3 regions of the Streptomyces sp. NPDC055966 genome follow, and region 1 is predicted to be linked to each of the others. Evidence: riboswitches for the same ligand, from Rfam matches in the RefSeq annotation. Region 1 holds a riboswitch; each other region holds the start of a gene.
The links. Region 1 has a riboswitch for S-adenosylmethionine ahead of thrC (threonine synthase). Riboswitches for the same ligand answer to the same signal wherever they lie in the genome.

Region 2: another riboswitch for S-adenosylmethionine. It lies ahead of ACFC8N_RS37685 (aminotransferase class V-fold PLP-dependent enzyme); the one in region 1 lies ahead of thrC (threonine synthase).
Region 3: another riboswitch for S-adenosylmethionine. It lies ahead of ACFC8N_RS31155 (putative leader peptide); the one in region 1 lies ahead of thrC (threonine synthase).

The regions. Positions count from the first base shown of each region.
Region 1 covers NZ_JBHJYK010000003.1:509,379-515,677, reverse strand. The annotation lists gene otsB (trehalose-phosphatase) at 1-443, shown strand, start outside; gene ACFC8N_RS09280 (trehalose-6-phosphate synthase) at 431-1,870, opposite strand; gene ACFC8N_RS09275 (glucosyl-3-phosphoglycerate synthase) at 1,953-2,897, opposite strand; SAM riboswitch class I at 3,082-3,229, shown strand; gene thrC (threonine synthase) at 3,247-4,530, shown strand; gene ACFC8N_RS09265 (MoaD/ThiS family protein) at 4,527-4,802, shown strand; gene ACFC8N_RS09260 (cold-shock protein) at 5,234-5,437, shown strand; gene groL (chaperonin GroEL) at 5,759-6,299, shown strand, end outside.
Region 2 covers NZ_JBHJYK010000023.1:37,151-43,449, reverse strand. The annotation lists gene ACFC8N_RS37705 (NYN domain-containing protein) at 1-531, opposite strand, end outside; gene ACFC8N_RS37700 (hypothetical protein) at 570-809, opposite strand; gene ACFC8N_RS37695 (rhomboid family intramembrane serine protease) at 965-1,708, shown strand; gene ACFC8N_RS37690 (Lrp/AsnC ligand binding domain-containing protein) at 1,705-1,986, shown strand; gene ACFC8N_RS37685 (aminotransferase class V-fold PLP-dependent enzyme) at 2,024-3,385, opposite strand; SAM riboswitch class IV at 3,576-3,692, opposite strand; gene trpD (anthranilate phosphoribosyltransferase) at 3,767-4,831, opposite strand; gene ACFC8N_RS37675 (cytochrome bc complex cytochrome b subunit) at 4,958-6,299, opposite strand, start outside.
Region 3 covers NZ_JBHJYK010000016.1:231,208-237,506, forward strand. The annotation lists gene ACFC8N_RS31135 (dipeptide ABC transporter ATP-binding protein) at 1-317, opposite strand, end outside; gene ACFC8N_RS31140 (ABC transporter permease) at 314-1,231, opposite strand; gene ACFC8N_RS31145 (ABC transporter permease) at 1,228-2,187, opposite strand; gene ACFC8N_RS31150 (ABC transporter substrate-binding protein) at 2,191-3,810, opposite strand; gene ACFC8N_RS31155 (putative leader peptide) at 4,005-4,121, opposite strand; SAM riboswitch class IV at 4,155-4,268, opposite strand; gene ACFC8N_RS31160 (DUF1684 domain-containing protein) at 4,338-5,162, opposite strand; gene ACFC8N_RS31165 (LLM class F420-dependent oxidoreductase) at 5,248-6,171, opposite strand.

The DNA.
Region 1 (6,299 bases):
TCGAGGAGAAGGGGCGGGCCGTCGCCGTGCACACCCGCCGCGCCACCGACCCGGAGTCCGCCTTCGAGGCCCTGCGCGCCCCCCTCACCGACCTCGCCGCCCGCCACGGCCTGGTCGTCGAACCCGGCCGCCTGGTCCTGGAACTGCGCCCGCCCGGCATGGACAAGGGCGTCGCCCTCGCCGAGCACGTCCGCAGGACCGGCGCCGGCCCGGTCCTCTACGCCGGCGACGACCTCGGCGACCTGCCCGCCTACGCCACCGTCGAACGCCTCCGCGCCGACGGCGTCCCCGGCCTGCTGGTGTGCAGCGGCAGCACGGAGGTCACGGAACTGGCGGAGCGGGCCGACATGGTCGTCGACGGCCCCGCCGGTGTCGTACACCTGCTGCGCGCCCTCGCCGACCAGCTGGGCTCCGATCAGCCGGGTGCCGATCAGCCGGGCTGAAGCTCCTCCAGCGCCCGCAGCTGGTCCATGAACCACTGGGCCGGAGGCAGCGCGGTGGCCGCCGCCGCCAGTCTCTTGGCGCGCTCCGCCCGCTCCTCCGGCCGCAGCGACAGCGCCTCGTGCAGGGCGCGCGCGGTCTCCAGCACGTCGTAGGGGTTCACCGTGAACGCGTCCGCGCGCAGCTCCTCGTACGCCCCGGCCTCCCGCGACAGCACCAGCGCGCAGCCCTCCTCGGAGAGCACCGGCACCTCCTTGGCGACCAGGTTCATGCCGTCCCGGATCGGGTTGACCAGAGCCACGTCGGCGAGGCGGTACGCGGCCAGCGAGCGCGCGAAGTCGTCCTTGACGTGGAGCACGACCGGGGTCCATCCGGGCGTCCCGTAGCGGGAGTTGATGTCGTCCGCGACCCGCCGCACCTCGGCCGTGTAGTCCCGGTACACCGCGAGGTCCTGCCGGGACGGGTACGCGAACGCCACGTGGACGACGTTCTCGCGCCACTCGGGGTGGTCGTCCAGCAGCTGCCGGTACGCCAGCAGCCCGCGCACGATGTTCTTGGACAGCTCGGTGCGGTCGACGCGCACGATGGTCCTGCGCCCCGCGCCGATCTCCGCCCGCAGCGCGGCCATCCGTTCGGTCACGTCCGGCCGGTGCGCCCGCTCGCGCAGGAAGTCCGCGTCCGCGCCGAGCCCGTGCACCCCGATCGCCGTACCCGAGAGGCTGTCCGGACCCAGCACCGCCGTGCAGCACGCCGTGAACGCGTCCGCCCAGCGCCGGGTCAGGAAGGCCGTCCGGTCCGCGCCCAGCATGCCGTGCAGCAGCGCGGCGGCGATGTCGTCGGGCAGCAGGCGGAAGTAGTCCGGCGGGGCCCAGGGGGTGTGCGAGAAGTGGCCGATGCGCAGGTCGGGGCGGAGCGCGCGGAGCATGCCGGGCGCGAGGCACAGGTGGTAGTCCTGCACCAGCACGGCCGCCCCCTCGGCGGCCTCCTCGGCCAGCGCCTCGGCGAACGCGCGGTTGTAGGCCTCGTACGACGCCCACTGCCGGTGGAACTCCGCGTCGAAGACCGGTTCCAGCGGGGTCTGGTACAGCATGTGGTGGACGAACCAGAGCACGGAGTTCGCGATGCCGTTGTACGCGTCGGCGTGCACGGCCGGGTCGACGTCCAGCATCCGCACCCGCTGCCCGCCGGTGTCCTCGGCCGGCAGCAGCCCGCCGCCCGCCCGCCGTACGGCCTCCCGGTCGCCGTCGCCGAGCGCCGCGCACACCCATACGGCACGGGCGTCCGGGCCGATGGCCGACAGCCCCGAGACCAGCCCCCCGCCGCCCCGCCTGGCCCGCAGCGAACCGCCCTCGCCGTCCGCGTCGAGCGTGTACGAAACCGGGCCGCGATTGGACGCGACCAACACCTCGGCACCGTGCGTGGAAGCCATGGTCCTCAACCTAGCCCGGCCCGGAAACGCTCAAACGTACGGCCACGCACGACGCCCCGCCCGTATACGAAGTCCGGCGAAGTCACGCCACCCGGCGCTCGGCGTACTCCGCGATCTCCGTCATCGGCGGCCGTTCCTCCGTGTCCACGGAGTACGTCCGGGGCGCGAAGCCGTCCTCGTCCCGCTCGAACTGGGTCAGGGCGGGGCGGATCAGATGGCCCCGGGCCAGCCGGAGCTGGGCGGTGCGGTAGATCGCGGCGGCCATCCGGCCGAGCGCCTGCCCGTCCTGGTGCCGGTGCTTGCGGACCCCGACGTCCACCTGGGCGAGGGCGTCCAGGCCCACCAGGTGCAGCGCGTCCACCAGCATGCCCAGCTCCACGCCGTAGCCGACGGGGAAGGGGAGCTGTTCCAGCAGGCCGCGCCGGGCCGCGTACTCGCCGCCCAGCGGCTGCACGAAGCCGGCCAACTGCGGCCAGTGCATGTTGAGCAGCGGGCGGGCCATCAGCTCGGTGACCCGGCCGCCCTGCCCGGCGGCACCGGCGAGCGGGCGGTCGTACATGGCCTTCACCAGCGAGATCCCGGGGTCGGTGAGGAGCGGGCCGACGATGCCGGAGACGAAGTCGGCGGAGAACTCGCGCAGGTCCGCGTCGACGAAGCAGATGATGTCGCCGCGGGTCACGAGGAGCGAGCGCCACAGGACCTCGCCCTTGCCGGGAACGGCCGGGATGCGCGGCAGGATCGCGTCACGGTGGACGACCCGGGCGCCCGCGGCGGCGGCGACCTCGGAGGTGCGGTCGGTGGAGCCGGAGTCGACGACGACGAGCTCGTCGACGAGCGGGACCCGCTCCATCAGCTCGCGGCGGATGACCGCGACGATGTCGCCGACGGTCTCCTCCTCGTCGAGCGCGGGCAGCACGACGCTGATCGTCTGTCCCGTGCGCTGCTTGGCGGCCAGTATCCGCTGGAGCGGGCGATCGGTCACGGACCAGGAGCGGGTGGCCAGCCAGCGCTCTACTTCTTCCAGCACGCTCTGCGGCTCCTCACTGTTCGTGATCACAGGTGGTGACTGTGTGATCCATCTCGCGGTTCGGACGACTATCTCAACTGTCCTGGCCTTCGGTTACAGTCTTGAACAACGCCGGTGACCATCGCATGTCGGGGGGCGCGGGCGCGCACGACTCGTGCGTACAACTGCTCATACAACCGCATACCGCTCATCCAGAGGGGCAGAGGGACACGGCCCGATGAAGCCCCGGCAACCCTCCAGTCGGTTCTTGTCACGTTGACGTGGCGAGGCTCCCGGCTAGGGAAGGTGCCAAATCCGTCTCACGGCGAGATGCGTCGTGAGGAAGATGAGGAGAAAGGGCCTCGCCTCCATGGCTGTGCAGACAGTTGCAAGCACCTCCACCTCCCCCGTCGACCTCGGTCCGGCCGCGGCCCTGAGCTGTCGCGAGTGCGGTCACCGTGTCCCGCTCGGCCCGGTCTTCGCGTGCGAGGAGTGTTTCGGCCCGCTGGAGATCGCCTACGACTTCTCGGCCTACGACACCGAGGAACTGCGGGCCCGCATCGAGGCCGGCCCCGCGAACATCTGGCGGTACGCCCCCCTGCTGCCCGTCCCGGCCGACGTGGCGGACAAGCCGAACATCAACCCCGGCTGGACCAAGCTCGTCAAGGCCGACAACCTCGCGCGTGAACTGGGCGTCACCGGCGGCCTGTTCGTCAAGGACGACTCCGGCAACCCGACGCACTCCTTCAAGGACCGCGTCGTCGCCCAGGCCCTGGAGGCCGCCCGCGCCTTCGGCTTCACCACCCTGTCCTGCTCCTCCACGGGCAACCTGGCCGGTGCCGTCGGCGCCGCCGCCGCCCGCGCCGGCTTCCGCTCCTGCGTGTTCATCCCGCACGACCTGGAGCAGGGCAAGGTCGTCATGGCCGCGGTCTACGGCGGCGAGCTCGTCGGCATCGAGGGCAACTACGACGACGTGAACCGCTTCTGCTCCGAGCTGATCGGCGACCCGGCCGGCGAGGGCTGGGGCTTCGTCAACGTCAACCTGCGGCCGTACTACGCCGAGGGCTCCAAGACGCTGGCGTACGAGATCTGCGAGCAGCTCGGCTGGCGGCTGCCGGACCAGATCGTGATCCCGATCGCCTCCGGCTCCCAGCTGACGAAGATCGACAAGGGTCTCCAGGAGCTCATCAAGCTCGGGCTGGTCGAGGACAGGCCGTACAAGATCTTCGGTGCGCAGGCCGAGGGCTGCTCGCCGGTGTCGACGGCGTACAAGGCCGGGCACGACGTGGTCCGCCCCCAGAAGCCGAACACCATCGCCAAGTCCCTCGCCATCGGCAATCCGGCCGACGGGCCGTACGTGCTGGACATCGCCCGCCGCACCGGCGGCGCGGTGGAGGACGTGACGGACGAGGAAGTCGTCGACGCGATCAAGCTGCTGGCCCGCACCGAGGGCATCTTCGCCGAGACGGCGGGCGGTGTGACGGTCGGCGTCACCCGCAAGCTGGTCAAGGCCGGCGTCCTGGACCCGGCGAAGACCACGGTCGTCCTCAACACCGGCGACGGCCTGAAGACCCTCGACGCGGTGGCCGGCACGGGTCTCACCGCCACCATCCGTCCGACCCTGGACTCCTTCCGAGAGGCTGGCCTCGCATGAGCGTGACCGTTCGCATCCCCACCATCCTGCGCACCTACACCGGCGGTCGGGCCGAGGTCGCCGCCGAGGGCGCGACCCTCGCCCAGGTGATCGAGGACCTGGAGAAGAACCACACCGGTATCGCCGCCCGCGTCCTGGACGACCAGGGCAAGCTGCGCCGGTTCGTGAACGTGTACGTCAACGACGACGACGTGCGCTTCGAGCAGGGCTTGGAGACCGCGACCCCCGACGGCGCGGGCGTCTCCATCATTCCGGCGGTCGCCGGCGGCTGATCATTACCGTCGGTAATCTCGGTTACCGATTGTTCATCGAATGGCCTCCCCCGTGAGAGAAACGGAGGGGGCCATTCAGTGTGATTGAGCGCGGTACAGTTGGGGAACGCGTTCCGGACCTGAAGGTCGCGGTTCGGGATTTCGCACCGCGAGCCCGATAAGAAGTAGCCAAACTATGCGGGCTTTCTGCGGCTTTTGTTCCACTTTGTACGGCCCGACTTGCCCTGAATTCGGCCGTATTTTAGGCAGATTCCGGACCGTCGTCGTCCAGATTTCTCGTCCGATTGACCTGTTGCAGACGGCAGTTGGACAGATACATTCAGCCGCGGTCGACGCGTTCCGGCGCACGCCCCCGACCGATGGGGGGTGAGGTCTGACCCGGGTCCGCGAAGTGTGGATCTGTGCAAGGGCCAGTAATAGGGGAGTTAGGCATGGCTCAGGGCACCGTCAAGTGGTTCAACGCGGAGAAGGGGTACGGCTTCATCGCGGTCGACGGTGGTGCGGACGTCTTCGTCCATTACAGCGCCATTCAGATGGACGGCTACCGCACCCTGGAAGAGGGGCAGCGGGTGGAGTTCGAGATCTCGCAGGGCCAGAAGGGCCCGCAGGCCGACATGGTTCGCCTCAGCGCCTGAACGTTTCTTGTCCGAAGGGCCTGCACCTCGCGAGGGGTGCGGGCCCTTCGCCGTGCCCGGCTGCCCCGTACCGCCGCGCCCGGATCCTCTGTTCGCGGGCGGCTGAGCGCGCGCCCCGACCCCCCGAAGGCGCTTGCACTCGACAGGGGCGAGTGCTAATCATTGGCGTTAGCACTCTGAAGGTGAGAGTGACAAAGAAGGACCGGGTCGGTGAGGCCCGCAGGCCACGTGGGGCAAGGAACCACAGGCCGGCGAGCCGTCCGTCGCGGGCGCGGGCGCGGTCCGAAGGAATCACCCCCAGTCCTGGAGGGACCACTTCACATGGCCAAGATCATCGCGTTCGACGAGGAGGCGCGGCGCGGCCTCGAGCGCGGCATGAACCAGCTCGCGGACGCCGTCAAGGTGACGCTCGGCCCCAAGGGCCGCAACGTCGTCCTCGAGAAGAAGTGGGGCGCCCCCACGATCACCAACGATGGTGTCTCCATCGCCAAGGAGATCGAGCTCGAGGACCCGTACGAGAAGATCGGCGCCGAGCTGGTCAAGGAAGTCGCCAAGAAGACGGACGACGTCGCCGGTGACGGTACGACCACCGCGACCGTGCTCGCCCAGGCCCTGGTCAAGGAAGGCCTGCGCAACGTCGCCGCCGGTGCCAACCCGATGGCCCTGAAGCGCGGTATCGAGAAGGCCGTCGAGGCCGTCTCCGCCGCCCTGCTGGAGCAGGCGAAGGACGTCGAGACCAAGGAGCAGATCGCCTCCACCGCGTCCATCTCCGCCGCCGACACCCAGATCGGCGAGCTCATCGCCGAGGCCATGGACAAGGTCGGCAAGGAAGGCGTCATCACCGTCGAGGAGAGCAACACCT
Region 2 (6,299 bases), on a different contig from region 1:
CGAATCCAGCTCCGCGCGCAGCCGTTCGGCCTCGGCGCGGGTGTGCTCGCGGGCCTGCGCCAGCTCGGCGCGCAGCCGCTCCAGCTCGACCCGGCTCTCCTCGTCCGCCCGCTCGGCGTCCGCACGCTGGGCCTCCTCGCCGGCCGCGGCGACCAGCTTCACCCAGCCCGCGGGGCGCAGTACGTAGGCCGCGGCCGCCACGTCGAGCGGGTCCGCGGCCGGGGGCGGGGAGCCGGAGTCGAGGGCGCCGGTGAGCTCCGGCTGCGCCTCTCTGAGCTTCTCCCCGATCCGCTGCCGGAACAGCGGATCGGTCTCCAGCGCCGCCGCCATCGCGTTTCCGGCGAACTTGGCCCGGCGACTGGGGGTGAACCGGGCGTACTGCCGCAATTGGGCGGGCAGTTCGGACATGGTCAGGCCGCCGAAGCCGTCCGAGACGATCTGCACGACCCGTCGGCGCACGCCGTCGGGCAGCGGACGGTCAAGCACCTCGGCGGTGCCGTCGCCCGGCCCCCCGCCTGCGGTCTCCACCATCCGTCACACCCCAATGCCTCTACGGGGCCGTCTCCCTCTCAGGAGTCGGCGCCCGGCCTGTCCACGAGCTCCACCTGGTCCACCGCGTTGCACCAGCGGCAGCGCACCGATTCGATGGTCTCACTGACCACCTCGCGCTCCTCCACCGTCGGGTCGCCGGCCAGATCGAGATGGACGTACTCGACGACCTTCGACGAACGGGTCACGTCGAACCGGGTCAGGTTGCCGCACAGGGTGCAGCGCCACCGGGTGGTCGCGGTCGGCAGGGGAACCGTCATCGTGGCAGTCCGCTTCCTTACTCGTGCTCTTTTCCGCGCCGTCGGCCGACGCGTGTGGCCGTAACCCTACGGCCTGGCAGGGACTCGCCGCCCGCCCGTCCACGACGGCGAGGCGGTCTGTCGGCATGCATCCCGTTACGTCATGCTCTGTGTTCATGATCAGCGAGTGGAGCGCGACGGCCGGCCGGACTCTCAGAGCGGTGCGGAGCACCTCGGCACCCATCACCTACGGGCTCATCGCGCTGTGCAGCCTGATCTTCGTGCTGGGCCCGGCCTCCGGGTTCACCCCCGGCTACGGCTCCGGGGAGGCCCTCGCGGCCGCCCAGCAGGCCTACTTCCGGCACTGGGGCGTGGTGCCGGCCGAGTTGTTCGGCGGGCCGGCCCGCGAGATCCTCACGCCCGCCACGGCCCTGTTCGTCCACGGCAACTGGGTGCACCTGCTCGGCAACATGCTGTTCCTCTTCGTCTTCGGGGCGATGACGGAGGAGCGGATGGGCCGGATCGAGTTCACCCTGTTCTACGCCGGATGCGGCTACCTGGCCCTGCTCGGGTACGCGGTCGCCAACGCCGACTCCGCACAGTCGCTGGTGGGCGCCTCGGGTGCCATCTCGGCGGTCCTCGGCGCGTTCCTGTATCTCTTCCCCCGGGCCCGGGTGACCAGTCTGCTGCCGTTCCTCCTCTTCGTGCCGCTGCGGTTCCCCGCCTGGGTCGTGCTGCCGTTCTGGGTGGCGGTGCAGTGGGCGGCGGCGAGCCAGGCCTCCGCGGGGCCCGGGGTGGCGTATCTGGCGCACCTGGTGGGGTTCGGGCTGGGCTTCCTCTACGCGTGGGTGCGCTACGGGCGTGGGACTAGAGTGAAGTGCACCCCAGCTCCGGCCCCCGAGGGAGAGAACCAGCCGTGATCACCGCGATCGTCCTCATCAAGACCAGCGTGGACCGGATCCCCGAGATCGCGGAGCAGATCGCCTCGCTGGACTCGGTCAGCGAGGTCTTCTCCGTCACGGGCACGTACGACCTGATCGCGATGGTCCGGGTGGGCCGGCACGAGGACCTGGCCGACGTCATCCCCGGCCGGATCAGCAAGATCCCCGGCGTGGAGGCCACCGACACCCACGTGGCGTTCCGCACCTACTCCCAGCACGACCTGGAGGCGGCCTTCGCGATCGGACTGGACTCCTGACCGGCTGAAAGCCGCCTCGGAACGGGCGTACGAACCCTCACACCGCCGGCACGCAGCGGCCGTCCTGCGTGCGGTACGTCCACCGGGCGCCCTGTGTCACCAGTTCCCGCACGGCGGTCACGAAGCGCTCGACGTGCTCGTCGGGGGTGCCCGCGCCGAAGCTCACGCGGATGGCGTTGAGGGACTTCTCGCCGGGGGCCGCCTCGGGGGCGCCGCACTCGCCCTGGGTCTGGGGGTCGCTGCCGAGCAGGGTGCGGACCAGCGGGTGGGCGCAGAAGAGGCCGTCACGGACGCCGATGCCGTACTCGGCGGAGAGCGCGGCGGCGAAGTGGGAGCTGTTCCAGCCCTCCACCACGAAGGAGATCACGCCGACGCGCGGGGCGTCGTCGCCGAACAGGGACAGCACCTTCACCTGCGGCACCGCGGCCAGGCCCGCGCGGACCTTCGCGATCAGGTGCTCCTCGCGGGCCACCAGGTTCTCCCAGCCGGCCTCGGTGAGCGCCTTGCAGGCCGACGCGACGGCGTAGGCACCGATGACGTTCGGGGAGCCCGCCTCGTGCCGGGCGGCGCTCTCGTGCCACTCCACGGCCACTCCCCCGTCCGGACGCCGGGTGACCGTGCGGCTCGCGCCGCCGCCCGCGAGGTACGGCTCGGCCGCGCGCAGCCAGTCCGCGCGGCCCGCGAGGACGCCGGAGCCGAAGGGCGCGTACAGCTTGTGCCCGGAGAAGGCGACCCAGTCGACGTCCAGGTCGCGCACGTCCACCGGGTGGTGCGGGGCCAGCTGGGCGGCGTCCAGGACGATCCGGGCGCCGTGGGCGTGCGCGGCGGCGGCCAGCTCGCGCACCGGCCACAGCTCGCCGGTGACGTTGGAGGCGCCGGTGACGCAGACCAGGGCCGGGCCGTACGGGTCGCGGTCGGCGAGGGCCCGCTCCAGGGTCTCGACCGCCTGGCGCGGGGTGCGCGGGGCGTTGAGGTAGGTGACCCGCGCGTCCTGCCAGGGCAGCAGGGAGGCGTGGTGCTCGGTCTCGAAGACGAAGACCTGGCAGCCGGCGGGCAGGGCACGGGCGAGCAGGTTGAGCGAGTCGGTGGTCGAGCGGGTGAAGACCACCTGGTCGTCGGCGCGGCAGCCGAGGAACTCGGCGACCGTCCTGCGGGCGTTCTCGAACAGGTCGGTCGAGAGCTGCGAGAGGTAGCCGGCGCCGCGGTGGACGCTGCCGTAGTACGGCGCGTAGGCGGCGACGTCGTCCCAGACGCGCTGGAGCGCGGGGGCGCTGGCCGCGTAGTCGAGCGCCGCGTAGGTGACCTCGCCACCGGTCACGAGCGGGACGGTGACATCCCGGCCCAGAACGGGCAGCGGGGCGCAGACGGACTGGTCGGCGGCAGCGGTGAAGACAGACATGGGTGGACTCCCGTGAGGACGTACGCCGAAGGAGCCGAAGAGGCCGAAGAAGCCACGGAACGGCGTACGGAAAGATGAGAAAAGGGGATGCGGAGGCGGGGCTCTGCGGCCCTATCGCATTCGCTTGCTCACGGAAGGCTCCCTCGAACGACCAGGACCCCTGGCCCCACACTCTCAGAAGTGTGCGAGGGGTCCGCGCTTGCCGTAGACCTCGCTGCCTACGACCTGGTCTTCACCCGGGGCACCCCGCCACGGACGGAGGGTTGCCGGACAGTCGGCCGGGGCCTCATGACTGTCACTCATGACCTGGTTCAGGAACCTACGTCAACTGATCGTCGTCCCGCAACCCTGGTCCGGATCGCGGGACGCCCGTCGCGACCGCTATGCGTTGGTCGCCGCCACCCAGCGCTCCAGCGCCCGCTTCGCCGCGCCCGAGTCGATCGACTCGACGGCCCGGGCCATGCCGGCGGCGAGCTGCTCGGCGAGCGGGGTGTCCGTCGGGTTCAGGGCGACGAGGGCCGCCGCCGAGTTCAGTACGACGGCGTCCCGGACCGGGCCCCGCTCGCCGTCCAGCAGCCGGCGGGCCACCTCCGCGTTGTGGGCCGGGTCGCCGCCGCGCAGGGCCTCCACGGGGACGAGGTCGATGCCGACCTCGCGGGGGTCGAAGACCTCCTCGGTGACCTTGCCGTCCCGCACGACCCAGACATGGGACGTGGCCGTCGTCGTCAGCTCGTCCAGGCCGTCGTCGCCGCGGAAGACCAGCGCGGAGTTGCCGCGCTCCGCGAGCACGCCCGCGACGATCGGCGCCTCCCGCGCGACGGCCACGCCGACCGCCTGGGACCGCACCTTCGCCGGGTTGGTGAGGGGACCGAGCAGGTTGAACACCGTCCGGATGCCCAACTGGCCGCGGGCGGCGCCGACATGACGCAGCGCCGGATGGAACTTGACCGCGAAGCAGAAGGTGATGCCGGCCTCCTCGGCGACCTCGGCCACCCGCCGGGGCGTGAGGTCGAGGTTGACGCCCAGCTTCTCCAGGACGTCGGAGGCACCGGAGGCGGAGGAGGCGGCGCGGTTGCCGTGCTTCACCACCTTGGCGCCCGTACCGGCGACGACCAGCGAGGACATCGTGGAGATGTTCACCGTCCGCGCCCCGTCGCCGCCGGTGCCGACGATGTCGACGGTGCGGCCCGGCACCTCGATCACGTTCGCGTGCTCGTACATCGTGCGGACCAGGCCGGTGATCTCCTCGACCGTCTGTCCCTTGGCCCGCAGGGCCACCGCGAACCCGGCGATCTGGGCGTCGGTCGCCTCGCCGCGCATGATCCGGTCCATCGCCCAGGCGGTGTCGTCGGCGGACAGGTTCTCGCCGTTCAGCAGGCCGTTCAGCAGGGCGGGCCAGGAGCGGCCCGCCGCGGTGTCGCCTCCAGCGGGGGTCACAGCGCTCATGGTCGCTCCTGAGTGTCGTACCTGCGAAATCGTCGTCCGATCCCACCCTATCGGCCCCGGGACAGGGCGAAGGGCCCCGTCCGGCTTGCGGACGGGGCCCTTCGGCGTGGCGTGGCGACGCGGGGATCAGTGGTGGCCGTGGCCGCTCGTGATCTCCTTGTACTCGTCGACGGTCGGCTTCGGGATCTGGTTGTCCTCGCCGTAGTAGGCGTCGGACAGCTTGGCCCGCAGCTTCTCCGAGGTTCCGACCTTGCGCTGGACCCCGTTCTCGTCGACCACCGGACCGATGGCGGCCGGCTCGTACTGGTGGTGCGCGGTGAGCGTGTGCAGCTGCTCCTGGCTGAGCGGCTCGTGCACCTCGATGAACTCACCGTGCGGCAGCCGCTTGATGATGCCGGTCTCGCGACCGTGCAGCACCTTCTCGCGGTCGCGGCGCTGGAGGCCCAGGCAGATCCGCTTGGTGACGAGGAACGCCAGGACCGGTCCGACGAAGAAGAAGATCCGGACGAAGTAGGTGACGGCGTTGATCGACACGTGGAAGTGCGTGGCCCACAGGTCGTTGCCGCCGCCGACCAGCAGCGTCAGGTACAGCGTCATCCAGGCGACACCGAGACCCGTACGGGTCGGGGCGTTGCGCGGGCGGTCCAGGATGTGGTGCTCGCTCTTGTCGCCGGTGACCCAGGACTCGATGAACGGGTAGACCGCGATCGCCACGAGGACCAGCGGGAAGATCACCAGCGGGATGAACACACCCAGGACGAGCGTGTGACCCCAGAGGTTGATCTCCCAGCCCGGCATGAACCGGATCAGGCCCTCGGAGAAGCCCATGTACCAGTCGGGCTGGGCGCCGGTGGACACCTGGTCCGGACGGTAGGGGCCCATGGCCCAGATCGGGTTGATCTGGGCGACCGCCGCGATGAACGCGATGACGCCGAAGACCAGGAAGAAGAAGCCTCCGGCCTTGGCCATGTAGACCGGCAGCAGCGGCATGCCGACGACGTTCTTCTCGGTCTTTCCGGGACCCGCGAACTGCGTGTGCTTGTGGTAGAAGACCAGGATCAGGTGGCCCACCATCAGGCCGAGCATGATGCCCGGCAGCAGCAGGATGTGGATCGAGTAGAACCGGGCCACGAAGTCGTGACCGGGGAACTCGCCGCCGAAGAGGAACATCGACAGGTACGTGCCGACGATCGGCACGGACAGGATCGCGCCCTCCATGAAGCGGACACCGGTGCCGGAGAGCAGGTCGTCCGGCAGCGAGTAACCGGTGAAGCCGGTGAACATGCCGAGGACGAACAGCAGGAAGCCGAACAGCCAGTTGATCTCACGCGGCTTGCGGAACGCGCCGGTGAAGAACACGCGCATCATGTGCACGAACATGCCGGCGAGGAAGATCAGCGCGGCCCAGTGGTGGATCTGCCGCATGAGCAGACCACCGCGCACGTCGAAGGAGATGTGCAGGGTCGAG
Region 3 (6,299 bases), on a different contig from region 1:
GACAGTGCGGCGAGGTCGTGGCGGCCGAAGCGGATCGTACCGGCGGCGATGCTGCCGTTGCCCGGCAGGAGCCGGGTGATGGCGTGGGCGGTCGTGCTCTTGCCGGAGCCGGACTCACCGACCACCGCCGTCACCTGCCCCGGCCGGACGTCGAGGTCCACGCCCCGGACGGCCGCGACCGTGCCGCCCCGGGTGCGGTACGACACGGACAGGCCGCGTATCTCCAGCAGTGGTGCGGTCACGTCGTCACCGTCCACGTCGTTCTCCCGTTCAGCGCGGTTCTCACGGTCACTGCGGTTCTCCCGTTCCTCGGTCATCGCTGCCGGGACCATTCGCCGTCCAGCGCGCGGGCGATGCGGTTGGCGGCCAGCACGGTCGCGGCGATCGCCAGCCCGGGCAGCGCGCTCAACCACCAGGCGTTGGCGAGGTAGTTGCGGCCGTCGGAGATCAACGTCCCCCACTCCGGGGCCGGCGGGGGCGCCCCGTAGCCGAGGAAGCTCAGCGCCGACACGGCCAGGATGGCGGAGCCGAAGTCGAGGGTGGCCAGGACGATCACCGGGCCCGCGGCATTGGGCAGCACATGCCGGCCCAGCACCGAGTACCAGCGGGCCCCGCACGACCGCGACGCCTCGACGAACACCGCCTGACGCACCCGGAGCACCTCCGCGCGAGCCACCCGGGCGAACGCGGCGACACTGGCGATGCCGACCGCGACCGCGACCTTCACCGTCCCGTATCCCAGCGCGGTGACGAGGGCCAGGGACAGGAACAGCGCGGGGATGGACAGGAGCACGTCGACGAAGCGCATGAGCACGTCGTCCACCCAGCGGCCCACGAACCCGGCGACCACGCCGAGCAGACCGCCGACGACGAACGCGACCAGCACCGCGATCAGCGTGGCCTTCAGGGACAGCTGGGCGCCGTGGACCACCCGGGAGAACACATCGCGGCCCAGCTCGTCCGTGCCGAACCAGTGGGCGCCGCTCGGGCCGCGGAAGTTCTGCGACGGCACGCCTCTCAACGGGTCCTGCGAGGTGAACAGGCCCGGCCGGAACGAGGCCAGTACCACCAGCACGAGGACGACCACCGACAGCAGCAGACCCGGGCGGCGCACCACGAAGCGCAGCAGCCGACGCACGTCCACGCGGCGCCCCGGCCGGGGCCCCACCCCGACGCGGCGGGCCGGTCCCGGCGCCGCCTCGACCGCGTCGTCGACAAGGCTCCGGCTCATGCGACACCCGCCCTTCCGCCCGAGGCCACCACGACCCGCGGGTCGAGCAGTGGATAGACCAGGTCGACGACCAGGTTGGTCGTCACGAAGATCAGCGACCCGAACAAGACCACCCCTTGGACCAGCGGAATGTCCTGGGCCGTGACCGCGGCCGCGGTCACCCGGCCGAGGCCGTCGCGGGAGAACACCGTCTCGACGACCACCGAACCGGCGATCAGCTGCCCCACCAGCAGACCGACGACCGTCAGCGCCGGCAGGGACGCGTTGCGCAGCGCGTGCCGCAGATGCACCCGCCACCGGCCGGCGCCCTTGGCCCGCGCGGTCCCCACATACGCCTGATCGAGCGCCGTGAGCAGGCTCTTGGCAAGCACCTGGGCGACCTGCGCGCCGGTCGGGACCGCCAGCGTCAGGGCCGGCAGCACCAGCCCCCTCAGGCCGTCGTTGCCGAACGCCGGGAACCAGCGCAGCCGGAAGGAGAACGCCTCGACGAGCAGCAGCCCCACCCAGAACGTCGGGACGGACACCCCCAGCGGCGGCAGCGACAGCAGGAGCTGCCGCAGCCATCGCCGAGCGGTGTACGTCGCCACCACCGCCAGACCACCGCCGAGGACCACCGCGAGCAGCAGCGCCACGCCGGTCAGCTGGACGGTCTGCGGCAGCGCGTCGGCAAGCACCCGGGTGACCGGCCGGCCGGTCGCGACCGAGTCGCCGAAGTCCCCGCGCACCGCCCGGCCGAGGTACTCGGCGTACTGGACCGGTACCGGCTTGTCGAAGCCGTACTCGTGCCGCAGGGCGGCTGTCTGCCGGGGGTCGACCTGTCCCGAGTCCATTCCGGCACTGGCCATCGCCGTGACCGGGTCACCCGGCAGGTAGTCCAGCACCAGGAACGAGACCGTGTAGGCCGCCCAGAGCACCCCGACCGCCTGGGCGAGCCGTTTGATCACATAGCGGCGCACGGGCTAGCCGATCCAGGTGTCGTGCAGCTGGATCCGGCTGGAGGCGTCGAAGTCCAGGTCGTGCACCCTCTTCGAGACCCCCAGCTGGGTCTGCAGCTCCACCACCGGCGCGTAGTAGGCGTTCCGCACGATCAACTGCTCTGCCCGGGCCACCAGTTGCTCGCGTTCGGCCGGGGCCGTGGTCGTGGCCTGCGCCGACAGCGCCGTGTCCAGATCTCCCGCCGGCACGCGGTAGAAGTTGGCCAGCCCGGTGGAGAAGGAGCTGCGCAGGATGTCCGGGTCGGCACGGGTGCCGTTGCCCCAGGCCGCGTCGTAGTCGCCCGACTGGAGCGTCGGGGCGAACCGGGTGACCTGGAGCTGCTTGAGGGTCACCGCCACGCCGATGGCCTTGAGCTGCTGCTGGACCAGCTCCAGCGCGGGCTGGTTGGTGGCCGCGTTGGGGAACCAGTCGACGGTCAGGCTCAGCCTCCTGCCGTCCTTGGTCCGGATGCCGTCGCCGGCGGACTTCCAGCCGGCCTCGTCCAGCAGGGACTTCGCCTTCGCCGCGTCGAAGGCCAGATCCGGGCCGAGGCCGGTGTAGTCGGGCGTGGTGTGCGCGAGGATGCCGGTGGCCGCCCGGGTGCCGGTGGGGAACACCGTGTCGGCGATCTGCTGCCTGTCGATGCCGAACACGATCGCCCGGCGTACCCGCGCGTCCTTCAGCAGCGGTCGCGCGTTGTTGAACCCGAGGCCGAACACCACACCGGGGTTGGCCCGCCGCTGGAGCGTGACCCGGCCTCCCCCGAGCGCCGCCTCGTCGGCCCTGCCGACGCTGCCGATCGCGTCCACCTGGCCGGACTGCAGACTGCCGGTGCGCACCCCCGCCTCGGGTACGACCTTGAACACCAGCCTGTCCAGGTACGCCTCGCCCTTCTTGCTCCACAGCGAGGAACCCCAGGCGTACCCGCTGCGCCTGGCCAGGGTGATCGACTGGTTCTGCACGTACCGCTGCAGCGTGAAGGGTCCGGAGCCGACCACTCCGGCACTGCACTTCTGCTGCGGTGTCCTGCGCACGCTCGCCGATGACTCGATTCCCAGCGAGTGTGTCGAAGTGGCCTGCAAGAACTGGGCGTTGGGCTTCCTGAAGGCCACCCTGACGGTGAGGGGGTCGACCACCGTGGTGCTCCTGACGCCGCTGAGGTAGCCCTCGGCCAGCGTGCCCAGCGCGCCGAGCTTCGGCACCGCGTCGAAGTTGTCCTTGACCACCTGCGCGGTCAGCCCGGACCCGTCGCTGAAGGTGACGCCCGACCTCAGGTGGAAGGTGAACGTGGTCGCGTCGGAGCTGATGTCCCAGCTCTTCGCCAGCCACGGCACGATCTTGCCGGTCCTGGGGTCCTGGTCCGTCAGGGAGTCCACGATCTGGCGCACCGAGTAGATGGTGTCGTTGCTGGCGACCTGCTGGGGGTCCACGCAGCCGGCGTCCGAACCCACCGCGAAGGTCAGGGTGCCGCCGGACCTCGCCCGGCCGCTGTCCGAGCCGGAGCCGGCGGTGCTCGACCCGCACGCGGTCAGCAGCACACTGGTGGTGAGAAGGGCGGCCAGCGCCGTCCATCGGGAGGATCTGACATCGGGAAGTGCAGTCACGGAGGGGTTTCTCCTACTCGTGTCACCAGGCACGGGGTCCCGTCCGAGGCACGGCCGCGCACAGGCGTGCGGCCCCGGCCGACAGGCGGAAACGGGGATCAGACGGAAACGGGGATCAGGCGCTGAGGGGGATCAGACGGAGACGGGAGCGGCGACGGCCGCTCCCGGCCGTCTACCGGCGGCGGGAAGGCCCGTCAGTCCTGACAGAAGCAGCTGGTCGAGCGCTTCAGGTCGATGTGACGGCGGCGCGCAAGCCGGGAGAACACCATCGCGACGGCGAAGGAGGCACGGGGGTCGTCGCTGCGCCGCATGGCCCTCCTCCGTGTCTCCGGCCCGGTCAAGGGGCCACGCGCTTGCGGGGATCGTCGGTGATTCCGCCGGGCTTTCACCTGGAGCACCCCGCCGCTTGGGAGGGTTGCCGGTCAGCGAGCCAGGGCTTCACGCTGACACTCGATGCCGATCGCGATGCTACGGAGCGGTCTCGGCGTACGTCAATGCCGTCACCGGACGCCCTACGGCCGCCCGGCTCAGGATCCGCCGCGTTCGCGGGGAATCTTCTGACCTGCCTCGATCGCCACCGGCAGTCGGTTCTCGGCCGGTGGCAGCGGGCAGGTGGCCAGGTCCGTGTAGGCGCACGGCAGGTTCGCGGCGCGGTTGAAGTCCAGGACGACCGTGCCGTCGGCGGCGGGCGGCTCGACGGTCAGCACCCGGTTGGCGGCGTAGGTGGTGACCCCGGAGGTCGCGTCGGTGAACAGCACCATCAACCGGCCGGCACCCTGTCCGGGGAACGCGGTGAGGGACAGCTGACGCCCGTCCAGCTCGAACTCGACCCTGCCCGGAGCGTCGTACACGTGCTCAAGGCCCTCGACCGCGGCGCCCACGGTGGTCGGCCGCGGCTCGTCGAAGGGGACGTACCGGCCTGTCACCGCCCAGCGCGGGTCGGGGGAGTAGGCGGGCGTTCCGGTGAAGGCGGTGCGCAGCGGCGCGTCCGGGTGCCGTGGGCGCACGATGTCGCTGCCGCCGCGCTTGGCGACCTCGATGACGGCGTCTCCCCAGACCGCGTCGACGCCGCCGCGCTCGGGAAGCACACCGAAGCGGTGTTCGCCCCGCACCGGCGCTCCGTCGACGACCAGTTCCTCGCCGTCGTCGAGGGTGACGACGACCCCGTCGGCGCCGGTGTGCCACGCCCCGGGCGCGTCGGGGAAGCGCCGCGGCCGGTCGTCGAGCCAGTGCAGGCCGGTGACCGCCAGGAACCCGTGCGGCGCGGCGAGCCGGGCCTCCTGGGCGCGGTACCAGTCCAGCCAGTTCTCGGTGAAGGCCTGGGGGTCTGCTGTGGTCGGTTCGGTGGTCATGGGTTCCCTGTCTCTTCTCGGTCGCGCGAGGCTCGTCCTCGCACAGGAGGGGACGGCTGCCGGGCCGACGGCCCGACGGGCCTGCTCAGCCGGCCAGTTCGCCGAGGAGCGCCCAGGTGCGCCGGCGGTCGGCTTCTCCCGCGATCTCGGTGCCGGAGAAGACGACCTCGGTGGCCCCGGCGTCGCGGTAACGCCGTACCTCGGCTGCGACCGTCTTCTCGTCGCCGATCACCGCCAGGTCGCCGGCCCGTTGGCCGCCGGAGAGTTCGACGACCCGTGCGTAGGACGGGATCTGTTCGTAGAACGCGAGGCTCTCGACGGCCTTCGCCCGCACCGCGTCCACGTCGTCCGTGACGACGCCGGGCACCAGGGCCACGACCCGGGGCGCGGGACGGCCGGCGGCCTCGGCCGCGGCGGTCAGGGCGGGAACGATGTGGTCCGCCAGGGCGCGCGGTCCCACCAGATACGGCAGGATCCCGTCCGCCAGCTCACCGCTGACCCGCAGCGCCTGCGGCCCCATCGCGGCGACCAGCACGGGGACGCCGCCCTCCGCACCCGGCACGCGCGCCGGTACCGGAGTGGTGGCGGTGAGCAGCTCACCGTGGAAGTCGGCCGTACCGGTCCGGGTCAACTGCCGCAGTGCCGTGAGGAATTCACGCAACCGCGCGATGGGGCGTTCGAAGGGCAGGCCGAAGCCGGTCTCCGTCAGCAGTTTGGTGCCGAGGGCGAGACCGAGGTGGTAGCGGCCGTGGGTCGCGGCCTGGGCGGTCTGGGCCTGGCTGGAGACGAGCAGCGGGTGCCGGCCGAAGACGGGGATCGCGGAGGTGCCCACCTGCAGCGAAGGCACCGAGCGCCCGACGATCGCGGCGAGCTGGGGTGAGTCCGCGCCGAAGGTCTGGCCGAACCAGGCCGACCGCAGGCCGGCGGCCGCGGCCTCTTGGGCGAGCTGCACGGTGGCGTCGACCTGGTTCCGGGCGTCGGTCGCGTTGAGCGCTACTCCAACAGTCATGCCAGTCAGAACGGGCGCCGGCCGCACACGCATTCCGGCCCGCGTGTGACAGCTTCTTGTCAGTCATGTGTACAGGAGCCGAGCCTCCCTCCGATCCCGAGGGCGCCAACTGGCCGAAGACGCCGAAG